DNA from 2 places in the Pseudoclavibacter sp. Marseille-Q434 genome. Region 1 is predicted to be linked to the other one. Evidence: riboswitches for the same ligand, from Rfam matches in the RefSeq annotation. Region 1 holds a riboswitch; the other holds the start of a gene.
What was found. Region 1 has a riboswitch for FMN ahead of ACQFZP_RS16730 (ABC transporter permease). Riboswitches for the same ligand answer to the same signal wherever they lie in the genome.
Positions count from the first base shown of each region.

Region 1 (10,769 bases):
AGCCTTGTCATCTCCACCGTCATCGGCCTCCTCGGCGGCTACGCGCTCGCCCGGTTCGCCTTCAAGGGCAAGTCGGCGTTCGTGCTGATCATGCTCTGCACGCAGTTCATCCCAGGTGCGATGCTGCTGATCCCCCTGTTCCAGGTCTTCAACGGGCTCGGCCTGACGAACTCGCTCTGGGCGCTCATCATCTCCGACACGGTCTTCCAGCTGCCACTCTCGCTGGTCTTGATGGCCGGGTTCATACGCAACGTGCCCATCGACCTGGAGGAGCAGGCGTGGGTCGACGGATGCTCTCGGTTCAGAGCCTTCATCACCGTCGTCCTGCCGCTGCTCAAGCCGGGCATCGTCGCCGTCGGCTCGTTCGCCTTCATCAGCGCGTGGAACAACTTCCTCTTCGCGATCATGTTCATCACCTCGCAGGACCAGTTCACGATCCCGGTCGGGCTGAGCTACCTGCTCGGCGAGTTCGGGACCGACTTCGGCGCGCTGGCAGCCGGCGGCGTCGTCGCGGTCGTGCCCGTCGTCGCGGTCTTCGCCTACGTGCAGAAGTACCTGGTTCAGGGCCTCAGCGCTGGGGCGGTCAAGGGGTGAGCGTCGACGCCTGGACCCTCCTCCGGAACACGGAACGCGGTGTTCGCGCCCGTGGGCTCCGCGCCGCGGCGGCCGCCATCCGGGAGGATGCATCGGAGCTGGTCGCGATCGCGGCCGCCGAGACGAGCCTCAGCGCAGCCCGCCTCGGTGGGGAGATCGAACGCACGGCCTCGCAGGCCGAGCTGTTCGCCGACCTCATCGACGAGGGCAGGTACCTCGACGCGGCGATCGACCACGAGGCGCCTGGCGCGCCGGAGCTGCGCCGAATGCGCGTGCCGATCGGGCCGGTTGCCGTCTTCGCGGCGGGCAACTTCCCATTCGCCTTCGGCGTCTTCGGTGGGGACACGGTTTCCGCCCTCGCCGCGGGTTGCCCCGTGGTCGTGAAGACGCATCCCGATCTCCCCGAGACGAGCAGCGCGACCCACCTGGTGGTGCGCGACGCGCTCGAGTCGAACGGCTTCCCCGTCGGTGCCCTCCGGATCGTGACCGAACGGGATGCGGGCCGCGCACTCGTCGAGGATCCCTCCGTGGCGGCCGTCGGCTTCACCGGCTCGGTGTCAGGCGGGCGGGCGCTCTTCGACTTCGCTGCGGCGAGGGAGACCCCGATCCCGGTGTTCGCGGAGATGAGCAGCACCAATCCGACGGTCGTCGCGCCAGAGGCCGCCGAGACCGATGCCGAGGAGCTCGCCGAGCAGCTGGCCGCCGCCGTCACCGCGAGCGCCGGACAGCTCTGCACGAAGCCGGGGCTGATCTTCATCCCGGAGTCGGCGGAGACGCTCATCGCCACCATCTCCGGGCGCATCGCCGACGTCGAGCCGCAGCCGCTCCTCTCCCCCGGCATCACGGAGCGATACGAGCACCGTCTCGATGACTGGCGGCGGGCGGGAGTGCGGACCCTCGTCGACGGCCGGGCGACGTCGCAGGGCCAGACGCCGATGCTCGGGATCACCTCGCTGGGCGAGCTCGCGGGCACGCTGGAGGAGGAGGTCTTCGGCCCGGCAGCGCTGCTGGTCACCTACGGGTCGCTTGACGAGGTCCCCGGAACGCTCCGTGCGCTCGGGGGTCAGCTCACGACGACCGTTCGCGCGACAGGCCAGGACCTCGACGCGATCGACGAACTGCTCGACGCGGCCGCATCGACGAGCGGCCGGGTCATCGTCAACGGCGTGCCGACGGGTGTCCGCGTGGCCTGGGCGACGACGCACGGAGGCCCGTACCCGGCATCGACGAACGCCTCCAGCACCTCCGTCGGGGCATCGGCCATCGACAGGTGGATGCGAGCAGTGACCTGGCAGAGCACGCCGGACAGGTTCCTGCCGGACGAGCTCAGGGAGGATCCGCGGTCGCGCGTGCCCCGTCGAGTCGACGGCGTGTGGGAGGGGGCGGACGCGTGAGCGCGGCGCAGAGCGGCAACGCCTGGACCGGCTCCGCTCGCGGCAGGATCGGGTCGTCGCCGCGCAGCGCTTCGGCATCCCGGCCATCGCACACGAGGAATGCCTGACCGGCTTCGCGCCCCTGCGAGCCGCCATCGCCTTCGGCCACGGGCTCGGGTACGGGTCCACCGACTGGGCCTCGGTCGGGCCGCGCGAGCTGACCGTCGCCGTCGACGGAACGATCGACATCGGCGTCCGCGTCACGAAAACGGGCGGGTGGTCACGCCCGGCCCCGTGCGGCTCGGCTTCGAGCGGCACCATCTGGCCCGCGTGACCGAGCGGCCGCAGGGCCCGGAGGCGCGCGCCTCCTAGCCCTGCGGCACGTACGCGTTCGTGAAGGCGTCGCCCTTGAGGGGCTTCTCGAGCAGGTCCTGCTCGCTCATGAACGTCGCCATCGTGGCCCATACCTCGGCGTCGTTCGTGAAGAGCGGCTGCCCGTCCTGCGCGGACAGGAACGGGATGGTCGCCTCGAGCGTCGCGAGCGCGTCGCTCTTCGCCTCGTCCGTGTAGAGGGTCGGGATGTACTCGGCGGCGATGTCGATGGACTCGTCCGGGTTGTCGATCACGTACTGCGTCGCGAGGGCAAGCGCCTCGAGCACGGGTCTGATCGTGGCGTCGTCCCCCTCGATGATCGAGTCGGCGACGCCGAGCGACGGCCCGACGAGGGTCGGCGCGTCCGCCGGCGCGATCTCGATCGTGCGCACCGGGAAGCCGGCCTTCTCGAACTGCACCGCGTCGTTGTTGACGTAGCCCATGACCCCGTCGACGGCGCCGGTCGTGAGCGCCGCCTGCTGCGTGTAGCCGATGTGCTCGATCTTCACGTCGTCCGCCGTCAGCCCGTTGCTCTGGAGCAGCGAAAGCAGCGCGAAGTACGTCTGCCCGTAGGGTCCTGGCGTGCCGATCGTCTTGCCGCGTGCATCCGCTGCCGTCTTGATGTCGGAGTCCTCCGGCACGATGAGCGTCGCCGGGTACGTGTTGTAGAGCGTCGCGACCGAGGTGACGGGGATGTCTGCGGCACGGGCCTGCGTGATCTCGTCGCCGCCCGCGTACACGAAGTCCTCGGTGCCGTTCGCGAGAGCCCCGAAGAGGTCCTCGCCTTCACCGTGATGGCGCAGCTCGACATCGACGCCCTCATCCTCGAAGAAGCCCTTCGCCTCGGCCACGTAGAACGGCACGAACTGGATGTTCGGGGTGTACGTGAGGCCGATGGTGGCGGCTCCCGCGGGGTCTGCCGTCACGTCTGTGGCGTTGCCATCGGGGGAGGTCGAGCATCCGACGAGCACGGCCATGGCCGCCACAGCACCCGCAGCGACCAGGGAGTGCAGTACCCGAGGGCCGCGAGCAGCGTGGCCTGCGGTGGTGAGGTGAAGGTTCATGAGCGTCTCCTGGTCGAGATGGGCGGGGTCAGGCGGTTTTGGTCAGAGGGTTCGGGTCAGGCGGGGAGGGGTTCGTCGGCGAGCACGCGGGCTCGTCGTTTCGTCTTGGGCTCGTCGTCGTTCCAGGTGACGGCGTTCTGGAACAGGCGCATGAGGATGTAGAGCGCGACTGCCAGCAGGACGAGCATGAGGAGCGTGGAGAAGATGCCAGGGATGTCGTTGGCGTCGCGGTTGAGGGTGAGGAGCATCCCGAGGCCCCGGCCGCCCATCGTGAACTCGCCGACGACGGCACCCGTGATCGACAGCGTCACGCCGGCACGGATTCCGGCGAGCACGCTGGGCAGCGCGAGCGGGCCCTCGACCCACCACAGCAGCTGGTACCAGTTGGCGCCGTCGATGCGGCCGGCCTCGATGACGTCCTGCGGGAGCTGCCGCACCCCGAGCACCGTGGTGACGATCATCGGGAAGAACGACATGATGGCGCACAGCACGACCGTGGGCGCGAGGCCGTAGCCGATCCACAGCACGAGCAGCGGGGCCAGCGCGATGGCCGGCACGGCCTGCGACGCGGCGACGTACGGGGTGATCGCGACGTCGACCCAGGGCAAGCGCGCGATGAGGTAGCCGAGCGGGACAGCGACGAGGATCGCGAGGAGGCTGCCGAGCAGGGCCGCGGACAGCGTCACCCAGGCGTGGGAGAGCATGGGCCCCTGCGTCACGTCGAGCCAGAAGCGCTCGGCGAGCTGTCCCGGCGCGGGGAGGAACTGCGGCGAGATGAGACCGGCGGCCGTGACGGCCCACCACACAGCGAGCACCGCGACCGCCACCGAGATCGGTGCGGAGATGCGTGCTGACGTCGTGTTCATCTACCCGGCTTTCGTGGAAAGCTCCGGGGATGACGAGGCGCGTGGGTTCGCCGAACAGGTCAGCGGATTCCACGAGCTGACGGTACGCCGAGGCGTGCCGTCACGTGCACCTCCCTTCCGGACTTTCACCGTCGGTTCCGGAATTTCACCAGATCAGCCACTCCCTTGCGGGAACAGGTCGCGGACTATAACCGCCGGCTCGGAATTACACCGACCCCGGAGCACGTGGACTCTGCTGTCAGAGTACGACAGGTCCCTGCGAAGCGCGACCTCGTGACGCTCCGCGTCAAGCGAACAGCTGGGTCAGGCCTCAGTCGAGTGGTCGCCCCGCGCCACCTTGATGGCGTAGTCGACGGGGCTGTCCGGCGCGTCGACGCCCTCAGCGGAGTCCGGCTTGTCGTCGATGACCGTGTCCGAGTCGACCGCGTCCGGCTCTGCGGGCTCGGGGTCGTTCCGGTCGGGCATCGTGCTCGGGTTCGAGAACTCGTTGGTGTCGCTCATGATTCCTCCGTCTCGGCTGCGGTCGTTCAGCGGTTGCTGTCGTTCAGCGGTTGATGTCGTCGTCGAGGCCCGCGTCTTCGATGGCCTGCTCCTCAGGGTCGGGCGGCGGCAGGACGTCGGGCTGCTGGGCTGGAGGCTCGGCTCCGGCGGCACCGGGCGCACCTGGGCCAGGCTCGAAGGCGGCGGGCATCTCGCGCTGCTCGTGGGGGCGGGGGATGAATGGTTCTGCCATGGACATGCGTCCATCGTGGGCAGATGACGCTCGACCCTTCAAGGGTCTTCAGCGGAGGCTCACCGGGCTATCCGCTCCCGCCCAGCTTCCCGCACGCGCTACTGTGCGGCCTGCGCCTCCGCGCTCTTCTTCGCGTTGCGGAGCTCGCTGGCGATGGCGGCGGCGGCGATGGGCTTCGCGAGGCCGAGGCGCTCGGCGATGCCGCCGGCGTCGAACTCAGCGTCGACGGTCACTCGGGTGCTCGCGGGCGTGATCGCCTCGGTGCGCACCTCAGCCGCGAACGACGCGCGCCCCTCGACCGACTCCCAGCGCAGGCGCTCCCCTGGCTCGTTGACGACGACCTTTGCGTCGATGGACCGACGCTGGCCGACGAGCTCCACATCCCAGCGGATGAGGTCGGGGCCGAGCACCTCGACGTGCTTGACGATGCTGAGGACGCTGGGGAGCGACTCCGGCTCCGCGTACAGGCTGAACAGCACGTCGACGGGCACATCGATGTCGATGGATTCACTCACGAAGGTCATGCGATCAGGGTAGTCGTCGCGCCCTGGGCTGCCGCCGGACTACTCGCTGGCAGTGAGCGAGCCAGTCGTGGATGCTCCCGGTGTGGAGGCGAAGCAGCGGTAGCTGCGGTGCCCTGCGTCCCAGTCGTCCTGGCTCAGCGGGTAGCTGGCCTCGATGACGAGTCCGGGGACGGTCGCCGCGACGGTCGTGTCGAGGACGTCCGTCGCCTGGCAGGTGATCTGGGCGCGGTCGCGCAGCGCTTCCTCGCCCGGGTACTCGTCGCTCTCGGAGAGGGGTGTCGCCTCGACCTCGGCGAGCAGCTGTCCGGAGTGCTCGAGGGCGCAGTCGACGACCTCGAAGCGTGGCTCCCACGCCGACACGAAGTCCTGGATGCACTGGCCGGGCTCGAGCAGGGAGGCATCGACGCCGGCGAGCGGCACCGTCGTCGTGGGCGGGCCGGCGGTCTCTTCTGGCGGCACTGTCCCGTCGCCGAACGGCTGGAGCCAGACTCCGAGCGCGACCCCGCCGAGGACGAGCACGCCGAGTAGCGCCGCCAGCACGCCGCGGTTGCGGCGCCCAGCTGCTCCACGGATGTTGGTCACGCCGCGAGCGCCTAGGCGAGGCCCAGGTCTTCGAGGCCGATGGCGGCGCGGTACGGGTAGCCCGCGGCCTCGATGATGCCCTGCGCTTCCGTGGCGCGGTCGACGATGACGGCGACGCCGACGACGTTCGCTCCGACCTTCTCGAGGGCCTCGATGGCCTTCAGCGGCGAGCCGCCCGTCGTGGAGGTGTCCTCGAGCACGACAACTCGTTTGCCCTCGAGGTCGGGGCCCTCGACCTGGCGGCCGCGGCCGTGGTCCTTCGGCTCCTTGCGCACGACGAACGCGTCGACGACCTTCCCCTGGGCGAGCCCCTGGTGCATGACGGCGCTCGCGAGCGGGTCGGCGCCCATCGTGAGGCCACCCACAGCGTCCACGGGCCCGAACTCCTCGATGAGGTCGAGCAGCACGCGGCCCATGAGCGGAGACGCGCGGTGGTCGAGGCTCAGCTTGCGGAGGTCGATGTAGTACGTCGCCTTCTTCCCGCTCGTGAGGGTGAAGTCACCGTGGAACACGGCTTCGTCGCGGATGAGTTCGATGAGGGCGTCGCGGTCTGTCGTCACGGGCCAAGCCTAATCGCCCGCCGCGCCCGTCAGTGCGCGGCGATGGCGTCCGCGATCGTGGCCCTCGGATGCGCGCGACGCCACTCCCGCAGGGCGGCCCCCGTTGGCAGGCCGTGGGCGTCGCGGCTCGGGGCCGGGCCGCCACGGTGCGCTGCGGCGGGCCGGGTCTCGTCGGCGCCGCTCGACGTCGTCGAGTCGAGCTCCTTGGTCTCCATCACGCTGTTCGTCTTCATCACGCCTCCTCCGGCCGGCGCCTGCCTGGCCTTCGTTGTCTCGGGATGCTTCCGGTCCTGCGAGTCGATCTGAGGCCAGCCCAGCAAGCCGGTCGACCTGCTGTCAAACGGACCGGGGGCTCATCGGCGTCTGCGGGGCACGATCCGCGATTCCCAGCGAATCCTGCGAGCCCTGCGATGACGGCGATGTCGGTGCATTCGCTGTCACCGGGCGCACGCCCACTGTGAGGTGCCCGTGAGACGCCGAAGACCCGCCCGCCAGGAGGTGGCGAGCGGGTCTCGGGGTCAGCACGGGGGCGAGGGTCAGCGGCTCAGGAACTCTAGCACGACCCGATTCCACTCTTCGGCGTGACTGACGTTGACGCCGTGGGGCGCATCCGCCACGACGTGCAGCTCAGAGCCGGCGACGGCTTCGTTGGTGCGGGCCCCGGAGCCCTCGAACGGCACGGTCGCGTCGCTGTCTCCGTGGATGACGAGCGTCGGCACCTTCACCGCCTGCAGGTCGTCGCGGAAGTCGGTGTTCGCGAACGCCGCCATGGCCTGCAGTGCGGCTGGCTTGAACGCCTGCTCCGTGAGCTCGACAGCTGCCCGCCGCTCGGCCTCGGAGACGACGAGGGTGCCGTCGACCGAGTAGAACGTGGTGATGAAGTCGTCGTAGAACGACTCCTGGTTCGCGGTGAGCGCGGCCGTCATCTTCGCGGCTTCCCCGGCCTCGAGGGGACCGTCGGGGTTGGCGGGCGTCTTCAGCAGGTACGGCGGCACGGCGGATGCGAAGACCACGCTGTGCACGCGCTCGTCACCGAACTTGGCGAGGTAGCGTGCGACCTCGCCGCCTCCCATGGAGAACCCGACGAGCGTCACGTCGCGCAGGTCGAGGGCCTCGAGGACGGCCTGCAGGTCGTCCGCGAAGTCGTCGTAGCTGTATCCGGTCAGCGGCTTGTCGCTGCGGCCGAAGCCGCGGCGGTCGTAGGTCACCACGCGGTGGCCGGCCGCCTCGAATGCCGGCACCTGGTGATTCCAGGCCTCTCCCGAGAGGGGCCAGCCGTGGATGAGCACAACAGGGCGGCCAGTCCCGCCCGTGTCGTCGACGTGGAGCTTCGTGTCGGTGAGCAGGCCGTGGTGAGCGAGGATCTCAGTCATTGGTTGCCTTCCCGCGCCGCACCCTGCGACGCTTCCACCATCATTCGGAACCGACCTCCGCGTCGGATCGGTGGCTCCTGGGCAACGTCCAGACTCGCGCGGGGCGGCTCGCTAGGTCACACGTCGATCGAGAACGCGAGCAGCTGGAACGGCGCGCGGCCGTCACCCGGATCGACGGTGCGCACGCGCGACTCGAGGATCGAGAACCCGAGGCGCTCGTACAGGCGGTGAGCGCGCACCATCTGCGGGCCGCTGTTCATGACGACTCGACGCAGACCCCGCAACCGTGCGAGCTCGATCACGAGCGTCGTGAGCGCGGCCCCGACACCGCGTCCGCGGGCGCTCGGGTCGACCGCCAAGAGCCGGAAGTCGAGCTCGTCCTCACGCTGCGGCAACGAGGTGAGGTGCTCCCCCGGCTTCGGCGTCGCGACGGATCCGAGCAGCTCGCCGCTCTGCGGATCCACCGCCACCCACACCTGATGGGCCGCCGCCCGCTCGCCGACGGAGATGATGTCGTCGCGGTAGCTGCCGGAGATGCTGTACTCGAGGTCGTAGGCGCGCAGCGACAGCTCGGCGACCGCGTCGACCTCGCTGGGTCGCACGAGCCGCACGACGACGCCAGGGGCGGGTTGCAGCTGCAGCCGGTAGTCGACGTGCGGGATGCGTCCCTCGCTCGCGACGCCGGGCTGGCCGGGCTCGTTGGTGCGCCGGTAGCCGAGCCCCTCGTAGAGCGCCTGCGCCGCGAAGTTGCGGTCACCCGTGTCGAGCACGAGCGCGGACGCACCCCAGCCGAGGGCGGTCTCGCTCGCCGCGAGCATGAGGCGCCTCGCGACGCCGAGCCGCTGGGCGGTCGGCGAGACGGCGAGGAGCCGAACCTCCGCCTCGTCGGCGACCGCGAGCCGCGACGGGCCCGTGCCCGCCCGGGCGATGCTGAGCGTGCCGAGGATCTCGCTGGCCTGCTCTGCCCGACGCTCAGTCAGACGCTCCGCCACGAGCACGCTGCCCGCCGCGGCCCGGCCTTCGACGTCGCGCACGAGGCGCTGTCGCTCCTCGCCGACGGGCAAGTGACCGTACGGCCCGGCCGCGAAGGCCGCCTCGCTGACCCGGACCACCTCTGACCAGTCGGCGGGCCGCGCCTCGCGGACGCGCACAACCGCGGGCAGTGTCGCACGTGCATCCTGCGTCGCGACGGGTGCGGTCTGCGTCATGCGGCGGGCTCACTCCCCGCGTCGTCGCCGGCCTTGGACAGCGGCGTCTTCTCGCCAGCCTCGATGCCCACCGGCAGCCGGTTCTCGGCGGGAGGCAGCGGGCACGTCGCGAAGACCGTGTACGCGCACGGCAGGTTCACGGCGCGGTTGAAGTCGACCGTGACGCGGCCGTCCGCATCCGGGGCCGACACCGACAGGGCGCGGTTCGCGGCGTACGTCGTGAGGCCGCTCGTCGCATCCGTGAACAGCACGAGCAGTGAGCCAGACTCGTGACCGTTGAACGCCGTGAGCGAGAACCGCTCCCCGCGCAGCTCGAAGGTGACCTTGCCCGGAGAGGAGTACACGTGCTCGAGCCCCTCGACGGCCGCGCCGACCGTGACGTCGCGGGGCTCGTCGAACGCCTCGAAGCTGCCCTCGGCGCGCCAGCGCAGGTTGGGCAGGTACGTGGGGGTGCCCGAGTAGGAGGCCAGATAGTCGTAGTCGGGGTCGCGGGGGCGCACGATCGTGAAGCCGCCGCGCTTGGCGATCTCGATGAGCACCTTCCCGGCGCGGGCGCTGACCCCGTCGCGCTCGGCGATGCACGGGAAGCGGTGAAGGCGCGGACCCTGCAAGAGCAGCCCGTCGGCCTCGAGGGTCTCGCCGTCTGCGAGGTCGACAACCGCCTGACCATCCTCAAGCGACCAGGCACCTGGGATGCCCTCGATGGCCTGCGGTTCCTCCGAGAGGAACGTGAGGCTCGTCACTGCGAGGAACCCGTGCCCGTCGGTGCGCCGCTTCTCGTGCTCGACGTGCCACGCCTCCCAGTCTCGGTTGAACTGGGCGCGATCGACGGATGCGTCTTGGACGAGGGAGGCCGAGGTGCTCATGCGGGGATGGTAGGCAGAGCCCACCCGCAACCGTAAGACCGCAGCTACGCCGGACTACTCAGGGCGTCACATTGCGCAAGGCGACACCGCGGTTCGTGCGACACCGCGGAAACACGCCGGACATGAACTTCATTCGTTCGCGTAACACCACGGTCGCACAGGCGAAACAGCCTGAGCGCAAGCTGAGTGCACCCCGACGCCCACGGCGTCCCTTGCAGAGAGGTCTACAACGATGGATCAAGGAAATACCGCATTCATCCTCTTCGCGGCGGCGCTCGTGCTGCTGATGACACCTGGACTCGCCTTCTTCTACGGCGGCCTCGTGAAGGCGAAGAGCGTGATCAGCATGATGATGATGAGCTTCGGCGCGATCGGCCTGATCGGCGTGCTGTGGGTGCTCTACGGCTACTCGATCGCCTTCCCGGCAGCTGACGGCCTGAGCCCGCTCTTCGCGATCGACCCGTCCGCGATGGGGCTCTCCAGCCTCCTCGAGGTCCCGGAAGACGCCGCCTACCCGCCGCTCGCGTTCGCCGCCTTCCAGGCGACCTTCGCGATCATCACCGTCGCCCTCGTGTCCGGCGCCATCGCCGACCGCGCGAAGTTCGGCTCGTGGATGATCTTCGCCGGCATCTGGGCGACCGTCGTCTACTTCCC
Region 1 is NZ_JBNPQH010000005.1:53,584-64,352, forward strand. Features, by position in the region: gene ACQFZP_RS16715 (carbohydrate ABC transporter permease) at 1-594, shown strand, start outside; gene ACQFZP_RS16720 (aldehyde dehydrogenase family protein) at 591-1,988, shown strand; gene ACQFZP_RS16725 (ABC transporter substrate-binding protein) at 2,336-3,403, opposite strand; gene ACQFZP_RS16730 (ABC transporter permease) at 3,460-4,269, opposite strand; FMN riboswitch at 4,371-4,497, opposite strand; gene ACQFZP_RS16735 (hypothetical protein) at 4,573-4,770, opposite strand; gene ACQFZP_RS16740 (hypothetical protein) at 4,814-5,002, opposite strand; gene ACQFZP_RS16745 (SRPBCC family protein) at 5,101-5,526, opposite strand; gene ACQFZP_RS16750 (septum formation family protein) at 5,566-6,108, opposite strand; gene pyrE (orotate phosphoribosyltransferase) at 6,120-6,668, opposite strand; gene ACQFZP_RS16760 (hypothetical protein) at 6,698-6,901, opposite strand; gene ACQFZP_RS16765 (alpha/beta fold hydrolase) at 7,205-8,041, opposite strand; gene ACQFZP_RS16770 (GNAT family N-acetyltransferase) at 8,158-9,249, opposite strand; gene ACQFZP_RS16775 (DUF1684 domain-containing protein) at 9,246-10,115, opposite strand; gene ACQFZP_RS16780 (ammonium transporter) at 10,348-10,769, shown strand, end outside.

Region 2 (10,769 bases), on a different contig from region 1:
CCGCGTCTGCTCCGTAGCACATGCGTCGACGTTGTTCCAGGCCCAGATTCTGGGCTCGCGAAGGCGTTCACTGGACGGTGAGTTCTTTTCCCGGTGGAGGTGGACATGCCATTCCTGGTGACAGTCGATGACCGTGCGCACTACGTCGACGATGAGGCGATGCCGACGTTGCAGCACATGATCGTGGATGCGGTCCGCCAGGGCGGAGACCTGGTTCGCTTTCCCGTGCGTGGGCGCCTGGAGCAGTGGGAACTCATCACGACGGCGTCGTCTGTGAGCGTCCGCGAGGTGCCGGTGATCGCTGACGAGGGCGATGACGGCGCACCGTTCGCCGATATCTCGTTCTACGACTTCGAGAGCTGATGCTCAGGCGCCGAACGGCGCCCAAGATTCGACTGGTGCACGGGCGCGCTCTGCTGGGCCGCGGGGTGGTGCGCGACGGGCTCATTGAACTGCGTGCACTCCGGTACCAGGTGGAGCCCTGCCGCCGAATCGTTCGTCGCGATGATCGCGCGCACCCAGTGCTCGTTCAGGTTCGGTGCACGGCTTCCACGGAAGCGGAAGCGGAGGTCGGTCTGCGGCGTGATCCAGATCGACTCGCGGCCGCCACCGAGGTCCTTCGACCGCGGGCAGGTGAAGGCAACGCTGTGCCCGGCCCGGAGGAGGCTCAAGATCGCGACTCGCAGGTGCGCCAACGGCCGGTCTTCGATCTCGATCGCGTGGGCGTCCGCCCCGTAGTACAGGTATCCCATGGCGGTCCCCCAATCCTCGTGGCCTCCTAGTAGCGTCCCGAGGCGGAGTTGAAAATTCGAGGGGTAGAGATCGCTGGCGAGTTGTGCTAATGCCACTTATGGTGGGCGGTTCCTGGTTGCCCGCTGTCGGGGGACGCCAGCGCGAGCTCGCCGTCCTCCCCGGTGACGATCAGGCCCGTCGAGCTGTCCGCGGAACGCGCGAGCGACGACAGCCAGTCGCGGTTCACCGACGGTGCCTTGCTGCCGTAGAACTTGAAGGAGATCGGGACGTTCGGCGTGAGCCAGATCGCCGCCCGCCCATCAGCCGCGCTCGCGGACTCCTTCCACGACATGAGAAACGCCTCGTGGCGACGGAACTTCTGGATGATCACGATCTGCAGATGCTGGAGGAGACGGTCCTCGAACTCCAGGTGCAAGGACGCGTACGTGAGGGTTCCCATCGTGCTGCCTTTCCGGTCGGCGCGTGTGTGGCACGTGCATCCAGCCTAGGAAGTGCGCCGAACGGCGACGCGTGGATTCCCTCCGGCTCCGATTCGCGTTAAGGGGCGGGGGCACCCAGACGGTCGACTGCCGGCGAGCCGTCGCGATCACTAGCGGCACGGCAACGCTGGCGCAAGCCGTTTCAGGTTGCTCCGTCCCGCTCTAGGTTCGCTGGGTGCCGAGTCCGAGGAGGTGGTGATCGATGACGGTTCTCGAGTTGGCGGGGGTCGTGACCCTCATCCAGTTCGCGGTGCTCTGGGCGTGCGCCGCGGGCTGCGCCGCCTGGCAGCTCGCCAAGCGAGCTCGACACTGGATCCGCTACCACGTTCCCTCGAATCGTGCTACCACTGCCGCCCGTGACCTGGATACGGGACCCTGGAATCAGACGGACAAGGAGGTCCTCATGAAAGCCAACCAGCGTCCAGCCGCCGCCGGCTCGACATCCGAGACTGCGCTCGCCGGGATCATCGACATCCGGGAGTCGTTTGTGGAGGCGCCCCTGCGCGGCGAGATCCGAGAGCTGCTGTGGCAGATCGAGTATCCGGCCTCAGGGGACGATCTGCTGCGCGAGGCCGTGCGCCGCCATCTGTCGCCGCCGGCCATCAACGTGCTCCGCAACGCACGCGGGCGATCGTTCGACGGCTGCCACGCCGTGTGCCGTTGCCTGCATATCTGAGCGCGGCCAGAGCCACGACGGCCGGCACCTCGTAACGCGAAGCATCCCGAATGGCGAAGCGGGCCCGCGACGCCTACGGTCGGAGGCATGCCTGATGTCCTCCCCGACGAGCGCCCCCTCCGCATCGCGTTTGTCGTGCTCCACACCTCCCCCCTCGACGAGCCGGGCACCAAGGACGCGGGCGGCATGAACGTCGTGGTGCTGGCGCAGGCGGAGGCGCTCGCGGACCGCGGCCACCAGGTAGAGCTCATCACGAGGCGCAGCGACCCCGGCTCCGCTCCCACCGTGCAGCTCGGCGACAACCTGCGGCTCCACAATCTCAAGGCGGGCCCCGCTCGACTCATCTCGAAAGGCGAGCACGAGCACGTCATCGACGAGTTCCGGGATGCGCTCGCCGTGCTCCTCGGCGAGCTGTCCGTCGACGTGCTCCACGCCCAGCACTGGTTCTCTGGCGTCGCCGCCCTCCCCGTCGCGCGAGACCTGGGCATCCCGATCGTGCAGAGCTTCCACTCCATCGCCGCCGGCAGCTCGACGCCGCTCGCCGACGGGGAGCGCGCCGAGTCCCCAGGCCGTCTTGCTGGCGAGGCGATGCTCGCGAAGTCGGTCGACGCCATCGTCGTCGTGAGCAGAGCGGAGCGGGACACCGTCCTCTCGAGGCTCGGCGGCGCCCCGGCGATCACCCACATCGTGCCGCCCGGCGTCGACGCCGACCTCTTCTTCCCGGCCTGGGATGCGCGGGCCGAGCCAGCCGCCCGGGAATCGCGACCCAAGCGCGCCCTGTCAGCTGGCCGCCTGCATCCGCTCAAGGGCTTCGACCTGGCGCTCGACGCGATCGCCGAGATCGACGACGACGTGCGCCCCGACTACGTGCTCGTGGGGGCAGCCCCACCTGACGACGATGGACGCGCCTACGAAGCGAAGCTGCACGAGGCGGTGGCGCGGCACGGGCTCGCCGACCACGTGCAGTACATCGGGTCGCTCAGCAGGCAGGCGCTCGCGGCCCAGCTGCGGCTCGTCGACGTCGTGCTGATCCCGTCGCACTCCGAGACGTACGGTCTGGTCGCCCTCGAAGCAGCAGCCTCGGGAGTGCCGGTTGTCGCCTCCGCCGCGGGCGGGCTGCGCGAGGCAGTTGTCGACGGCGTCACCGGCACGTTGCTCGAGACCCGCGACCCCGCGGACTGGGCAGCCGCCATCGCGCGCATCCTGCGCGACCCGGAGCTCGCCGAGCGCTTGAGCGTCGCCGCGCGCGAGCACGCGCTCGCCCACTCCTGGGATCTGAGCGCTGAGGGCCTCCTGGCCGTGTTCCGCCAGTTGGTCGTTCAGGCGGGGCAGGGGTCGTCGCGTGCCTGAGGGCAGCGCGAGCCTGCTCGACTCCGTGCGACACGCGCTGGTCGTGCACGCGCATCCCGACGACGAAGCCCTCGCGGGCGGAGCGCTGCTGCGCGAACTGCACGAGCGCGGCGCCAAGGTGACGCTGGTGACCTGCACGCGGGGTGAGCTCGGCGAGATCGTCGACGGCGTCCTTCCCGCCGACACGTCGGTCGCGGACCTCGCGGACGTGCGCGAGCGTGAGCTGCGCGGGTCCCTCGATGCGCTCGGCATCGACGAGCACCGGTGGCTCGGGACACCGCCCGCACGCGCAGCGGGCCTCGAGGCGCGCGAGTACCACGACTCCGGGATGCGCTGGCTGCGGCCAGGCCTCGCTGGTCCCGCCGACGAAACCGACCTGCGGGCGTTCAGCGTGGCTCCCGTCGAGGAGGTCACGGCCGACCTCGCCGCCGTCATCGCCCACGACGAGCCGGACCTCGTCATCAGCTACGACGCGACGGGCGGCTACGGGCACCCCGACCACGTTCGAGCCCGCGAAGCGAGCCTCGCCGCCGCGCGGGGTGCCGGTGTGCGGTTCGCCGAACTCGTCGAGCAGAGCGAACGCGAGCTCGCGGCCGAGATCGGCGACCTCGAATGGTTCGACCTCGAGCAGCATCGCGACGCCGTCGTGGCCGCCCTGCGCAGCCACCGCACGCAGCTCACCGTCGACGATGACGGCTCCGCGCTGGTGCACTCCGGCGGTCAGCGCCAGGACGTGCACCTCGCGATCGGCCTGCGCGAAGTGGTCGCGTAGGCCGCCTTCCCGAAACATCGCGACGAAGTCGGTTTCCGGGCGTCACACGCTGTCTTCCAACGGTCGTCTCGCTTAGGCTCGCCGTGCAACATGCTCCGGGGTCGGTGAAAGTCCGAACCGGCGGTGAGAGTCCGCGACCCGCTCGTCCGCGAGCGGTTGACCCAGCGGCCCCTGTTATCTGGGGGAGGAGGCGGGACCGACGGTTAAAGTCCGGATGGTAGGTGCATGGGAGGCGCTCGTTTCGGCGAGGGCCTCCGTTGGCGTCGGCTGCCGGAATCTCCGGCTGCGCCGGTACCGGGATATGGCCCCGTGGCACGCGAAATGCGGAGGTCACCGGCGATGCCGATCCAAGAATCCAACCGCGTCGAGTCTGTCGACGCCGCCATGCAACTGGCGCTCTCCCTCGCGGCCCGCGGGCCGATCAGAGACCCCAACCCCAGGGTCGGGTGCGTGCTCCTCGCACCGTCGTCTCCGGGCGGCGGCCCGCGCCGCATCCTGGGACGCGGCTTCCACCGAGGGGCGGGCACCCCGCACGCGGAGGCCGCGGCGCTCGACGACGCCCGGTCTGCCGGGGTGGAAGTGCGGGGCGCGACCGCCGTCGTGACGCTCGAACCGTGCTCCCACACCGGGCGGACAGCATCGTGCGCGGACGCGCTGCTCGAGGCCGGCGTCGCGGAGGTCGTGTTCGCGGTCGCCGACCCGAATCCGGTTGCCTCCGGGGGAGCTGCGCGGCTGCGGTCGAACGGGGTGCGCATGCTCGAGGGGCTCCGGGTTGCCGAGGGCGAGGCGCTCCTGCGCGCCTGGCTCACCGGCGTCACCGAAGGCCGGCCCTTCGTGACGCTCAAGCTCGCCTCCACGCTCGACGGGCGGGTCGCCGCCGCAGACGGGTCGAGCCGGTGGATCACCTCGGAAGCCGCGCGGCTGCACGCGCACCAGCGGCGGGCCGAGGCCTGCGCGATCCTCGTGGGCACGGGCACGCAGCGCGCCGATGACCCGACGCTCTCCGTCCGTGGGCCCGCGGCCGTCCATGCGCCCCAGCCTCTGCGCGTCGTCATGGGCATGCGGGATGTGGCCGCCGATGCCGCCGTTCGCGCCGACCCCGAGCTGTTCGTCCACCTGAGGACCCACGACCCAGTCACCGCGCTCGAGGAGCTGCACCTGCTCGGCGCCCGCCACGTGATCGTCGAGGGCGGTCCGACCATCTCGGCGGCGTTCCTGCGAGCTGGTCTCGTCGACGAGATCGACGCATACCTCGCGCCGATCCTCCTGGGCGACGGCGCGAGTTCCGTCGCGTCGCTCGACGTCGGGCGTCTGCGCGACGCGAACCGGTGGACCACCGAGTCCGTGCAGCCGCTTGGCGTCGACACGCTCATCCACCTCGTTCGGGACACGCGCGCGCACCCCCAGCACGTCGGCGCCGTCGCCGCCGAGGGGGTCGCAGCATGAGCGGCCAGCTCGCCCGCGCACTCGACGCGCTGCGGGCCGGACGCCCGGTGCTCGTCGCCGACGACTCCTCGCGCGAGAACGAGGTCGACGCGATCCTCGCCGCCAACACGGCGACGCCCGAATGGGTGGGGTGGATCATCCGCCACTCGTCCGGACTCCTGTGCGCGCCGCTGCCCGGCCACCTCGCCGATCGGCTCGAGCTGCCGCTGATGGTCGAACGCAGCGAGGACTCGCGCCGCACCGCCTACACGGTCACCGTGGATGCTGCCGCTTGCGTGACGACCGGCATCTCCGCGAGCGACCGGGCCACGACCGTGCGAGCGCTCGCGGCCGCCGGCTCGACGCCGCGCGACCTCATCCGCCCCGGCCACGTGCTGCCGCTGCGAGCCGTCGACGGTGGCGTGCTCGAGCGGCCCGGCCACACGGAAGCGGCCGTCGACCTCGTGCGCCTGGCTGGTGCAGGCGAGGTCGGCGTCATCGCCGAGCTCGTGCGCGACGACGGCGAGATGCTCTCGTACACCGAGGCGGGCGCGCTCGCATCGGCATACGACCTCGTGCTGCTGCACGTCGACGACATCGTCGACTACCGGAGGCGGCCCCCGGGCTTCCCGGCTCTGACCGGCACGGAGAGCCACCACCACCACGAAACGAGCACGCGCGCCGCGGAGGCGCTGACGAGAGGAGCACGGCGATGAGCGGACAGGGAGCACCAGCGGTGCAGGCAGACGGCACCGGGATGAGGGTCGTGATCGTCGCGGCTCGATGGCACGACACGGCGATGGCGGCGCTCCTCGACGGGGCGCACCGGGCGCTCGAGACGTCCGGCGTCACCGACGTGCGGGTCGTGCGGGTGCCCGGATCCTTCGAGCTGCCCGTCGCCGCCAGCCGAGTCGCCGCCAGCGGGCCCGATGCGATCGTCGCCCTCGGCGTCGTCATCCGCGGCGGCACCCCGCACTTCGAGTACGTGTGCTCTGCCGCGACCAACGGCCTCACCGATGTCGCCGTGCGCACGGGCATCCCGGTCGGGTTCGGCGTGCTGACCTGCGACGACGAGGAGCAGGTGCAGGCACGCATCGGCCTGCCAGGCAGCTTCGAGGACAAGGGGGCGGACGCGGCGCTCGCCGCGGTCGCGACGGCCGCCGCCCTTCGCGACTTCCCGGCAGCAGCTGGAACGGCGGGTCAGTAGCGTGTTCACTGGGATCATCGAGGAGCTCGGCCAGGTCACGAGCATCGTCAGGCACGACACGGATGCGCGCCTCACGGTGCGCGGCCCGCTCAGCGTGAGCGACGCCAAGGTGGGAGACTCCATCTCCGTCGAGGGCGTGTGCCTCACCGTCGCCGAGCTGCACGCCGATGCCTTCACGGCCGACGTCATGGGGGAGACCCTGCGCGCATCCACCCTCGGGGGCAGAGCGGAAGGTGACGCCGTGAACCTCGAACGGGCCATGCGGCTCGGCGACCGGCTCGGTGGCCACATCGTGCAGGGGCACGTCGACACGACGAGCGAGGTGCTGGAGGTCGAGCACTTCGACGCGTGGCGGCGCATCCGCTTCGCCATCGACCCGGTGCACGCCGGGTTGCTCGTCGACAAGGGGTCGGTGGCGGTGTCCGGGGTGTCGCTCACGGTCAGCGCGGTTGGGGCCGTCAGCGCCGTGGGGGCTGCCGGCTCGAGCGGCGCGCCCGGGGACGGTCACTGGTTCGAGGTGTCGCTCATCCCCGAGACGCTCAGCGCGACGACGCTCGGCACGCTCGATGTGGGCCACCGCGTCAACGTCGAGACGGACATCCTCGCGCGGCACGTGGCTCGGCTCGTGAGCTTCGCGACCTCCGCGAGTGATGGAGCTGCGCGGACTCAGTGAGCTGAGGGTGGAACGGGCGGCTCGTCCGCTCAGGCGTCGCGGAGCCGCGTGTGCAGCTCCGCGACGCGCGCGCGGATGTCGTCGCGCACGAGCCGCATCCGCTCCATGCCGGTGATGCCGCGCTCGGAGGGCTCGTCGGTGATCCAGCGCTCGACGGGAGTCGTCACGCCGTCCGGCAGCTGCGCTTCGTCGCCGAGGACTACGACGAGGTCGGCGCCGTCGAGCATCGCCGGCGTGAGCGGCTTGGGGTGCTCGTCGCCGACGTCGATGCCCAGCTCGGCGAGCGATTCCACCGACTCGGCGTTGAGGGAGCCGCCGGGCGCGGTCCCGGCGGAGGCGACGCTGATCGACTCGTCGCCGAGCGCGCGCAGGAAGGCGGCCGCCAGCTGCGACTTGCCGCCGTTCTTCTTGCAGACGAAGACGACGCTCGTTGGGGTGCTCATGCTGGTCATGTGAGCATTCTGCGTCACGATGGCAACCGAGAGGTCATCGGGCAACGGATGGCCGCCCTCGTGGAGTCGCTGCCGAGGGCGGCGTTGTGGTCGTCAAAACACGCGGGAAGCGACCACAAGTCCGCCCTCGCCTTCGACGACCCCGACGGATTCTGGTGCTCAGCGCAGGGTCACACCTTTGCGGCGTCGAGGACGCGCCTTCGGCACCTGGGGCAGAATGGGGCGATGCAGGGTCATGGTGCAGCTGAAGCCAGCGAAGGTGCCGCGCGCGACGACAGCGACGCCGGTGGCCGGGAGACCGCGGCCGTCAGCGTCGTCGAATCGTGGCGCGTCGACTCGGGCCGCGTCATCGCCCACGCCGCCCACCGCGAGCGCTTCGAGCGATCCGTCGGCGAGTTGTTCGGAGAGGCGGCGACCGCCCACCCGCTGCTCTGGTCGGGAAGCCCCGCGGGCACCAACACCATCGAAGCCGACTGGGCGCGAATCTGGGCCGACGTGTTCGAGAGCGTGCCCCTCGCCGACTCATGGTTCCCGCGACTGTCGGCACGCCTCGACGGCGAGGGCGATGCTGGCGGCGACCGCGTGCTCGTCGAGCTCGCCCTGCGGCCGGCCCCGGAGGCACGGCCGCTCACGAAGCTCGCGACGCGCCTCGACGAACGCCGCTGGCCGACCGTCAAGGGCCCCGACTTCCCGTCCCTGTCGCAGCTCCGTGCGAGCGCTGCTGAGCAGGGCGCCGCGGACGCGCTGCTCGTCGACGATCGCGGCGTCATCACCGAGGCCGCCTATGGCACCGTCGTCGGCTGGCGCGGCGAGACCCTCGTGATCCCCGCCGCGAGTCGGCGCGTTCCGGGAACCACGTTGGGTGTGCTCGAGAAGCTGCTCACCACGGCGGGCATCCCGCGCGTGGAAGGCGAGCTGCTCGCCGACCCGCTCGCCGCATCCGCCGACCGGGGGTGGGATGAGCTCTGGTACCTCAACACGCTCCACGGCATCAGCCCCGTCTCGATGCTCGACGGCACCCGCCTCGGCCTCGACGTCGCCCGCGTGCGACGCTGGCGGCCCCGCCTCGAGGAGGCGAGCGCCGTACCGCTCCTCGACGGCCGCCCGCCTGACGGGCGCGGCGCGTGATCGTCGTCGTCGACAACCGCGACTCCTACACCTACAACCTCGTGCAGCTGCTGCTCGAGCTCAGCGACCGCGAGGTCCGGGTCATCGACGCCGGTGACCCCGCTGACATCCGCGTGTGCCTCGGCTGGGTCGCCGATGGCCTCGTCTCGGGGATCGTCATCTCGCCCGGGCCAGGGCATCCGGCCACCGCCGCCGACTTCGACGGGTCGGCCGCGGTGCTGGATGCTGCCCTCGCGCCAGGGGTGGACCTGCCCGTCTTCGGGGTGTGCCTGGGGCATCAGGGCATCGCCCTCCACTTCGGCGGCGAGGTCGTCGCCGCCCCCGAGGCGAGGCACGGCTGGCGCTCGCCACTCGAGCACGACGGCACGGGCCCCTTCACCGGGATCCCACAGCGCACGCTGGTCACCCGCTACCACTCGCTCGCCGTCCGCGAGCCGCTGCCAGCAGGTTTGCGGGTGACCGCCCGCAGTGAGGACGGGGTCGTGCAGGGCCTCGACGTCGAGGGCAGACCCGTCTGGGGCGTGCAGTTCCACCCGGAGTCGATCGCCAGCGAGCACGGACGACAGATGCTCGCGAACTTCGTGGCGGCAGTGGATGCGGCTCGCCAGGTCGCACCTCCCCGGGGGGAGCCGGCCGGACGCGAGCTGGAACGGGGCGGTGCGCCCGCCCACGGCTCCGACGCGGTCGCTCCGCCGGCGCGCGACCTCTTCGTCGCGAGCCGCGTCGTGCGCGGGCCGCAGAGCGACGGGCGTGCGGCCGCCGAGGCCGCCGCCACGCAGATCTACCGTGACGTGCTGCGGCAGGGATCCGCGAGCGTGTGGGTCGATGTGCCGGACGAAGCGGGCAGGCAGGCGCAGTGGAGCATCCTCGCGGACGACGCCGCCATCTCGGACGGGGGCGCGGCGAGCGAACCGGCCCGAGTGCTGCGGCTGTTCGGCGATGGCAGCTTCGAGGCCGTGCAGGAGACCCTCGAGCGGATGCTCCCCGTTGGCGGCGAGGGCCTCGCGTTCCGCGGCGGACTGCTCGGCTACTTCGGCTACGAACTCGGCGTACGGATGCTCGGTGCGCTGCCCCCACGGGGTGACGCCGCCAAGCCCGACGTCCCGGACGCGTGGTGGCTCGACCCGCGCCGCGCCGTCATCGTCGACCGCGCGACCGGCGCGGTCACGGTCGTCGCGACGGCCTCGACCCTCGCGCTCGCGGAACCAGCGGCAGACAGCTTCGCGGAAGTCGTTCGCGACGCGCTCGATGCCGAGCCTCGAACGACGCTCGTCGACGCGCGCAGCTCGCCCCGCGCATCCGCCAGCCCTGGCCGCCAGGACACCCTCGTCGCCGGAACCTGGCACACGTCCAGAGCCCAGTACGCCGCCGACATCGCCCGGTGCCGCGAGCACCTCCTCGCCGGGGACTCCTACGAGCTGTGCCTCACCAACGAGTTCAGGCCGGACGCCGACCCGGACCCGCTCGATCTGTTCCTCGAGCTCCGCGCCTCCGACCCGGCCCCCTACGCCGCGCTGCTCGAGTTCGACGGCGGCGCGATCGTGAGCGCCTCGCCAGAGCGGTTCCTGCGTGGCACCCCAGACGGCGACTACGAGACGAAACCCATCAAGGGCACCACCGCCCGCGCATCCGACCCGCTGCTCGACGCGGCAGCCGCCCGCGAGCTCGCGAACGACCCGAAGGTCTTCGCCGAGAACCTCATGATCGTCGACCTGCTGCGCAACGACCTCGGCCGCGTCTGCGCGCCCGGCACCGTCCACGTGCCGAGCCTCATGGCCGTCGAGTCGTACGCGACCGTGCACCAGCTCGTGACCACGGTTCGCGGCTCGGCGCCCGGAGTCCCGCCGCTCGACG
Region 2 is NZ_JBNPQH010000002.1:276,825-287,593, reverse strand. Features, by position in the region: gene ACQFZP_RS08240 (hypothetical protein) at 106-363, shown strand; gene ACQFZP_RS08235 (ATP-dependent DNA ligase) at 345-752, opposite strand; gene ACQFZP_RS08230 (ATP-dependent DNA ligase) at 839-1,192, opposite strand; gene ACQFZP_RS08225 (hypothetical protein) at 1,636-1,908, shown strand; gene ACQFZP_RS08220 (glycosyltransferase) at 1,996-3,258, shown strand; gene ACQFZP_RS08215 (PIG-L deacetylase family protein) at 3,251-4,030, shown strand; FMN riboswitch at 4,118-4,260, shown strand; gene ribD (bifunctional diaminohydroxyphosphoribosylaminopyrimidine deaminase/5-amino-6-(5-phosphoribosylamino)uracil reductase RibD) at 4,370-5,476, shown strand; gene ribB (3,4-dihydroxy-2-butanone-4-phosphate synthase) at 5,473-6,171, shown strand; gene ribH (6,7-dimethyl-8-ribityllumazine synthase) at 6,168-6,662, shown strand; gene ACQFZP_RS08195 (riboflavin synthase) at 6,664-7,335, shown strand; gene ACQFZP_RS08190 (low molecular weight phosphatase family protein) at 7,365-7,787, opposite strand; gene ACQFZP_RS08185 (aminotransferase class IV) at 7,788-8,915, shown strand; gene ACQFZP_RS08180 (chorismate-binding protein) at 8,912-10,769, shown strand, end outside.
Region 2: another riboswitch for FMN. It lies ahead of ribD (bifunctional diaminohydroxyphosphoribosylaminopyrimidine deaminase/5-amino-6-(5-phosphoribosylamino)uracil reductase RibD); the one in region 1 lies ahead of ACQFZP_RS16730 (ABC transporter permease).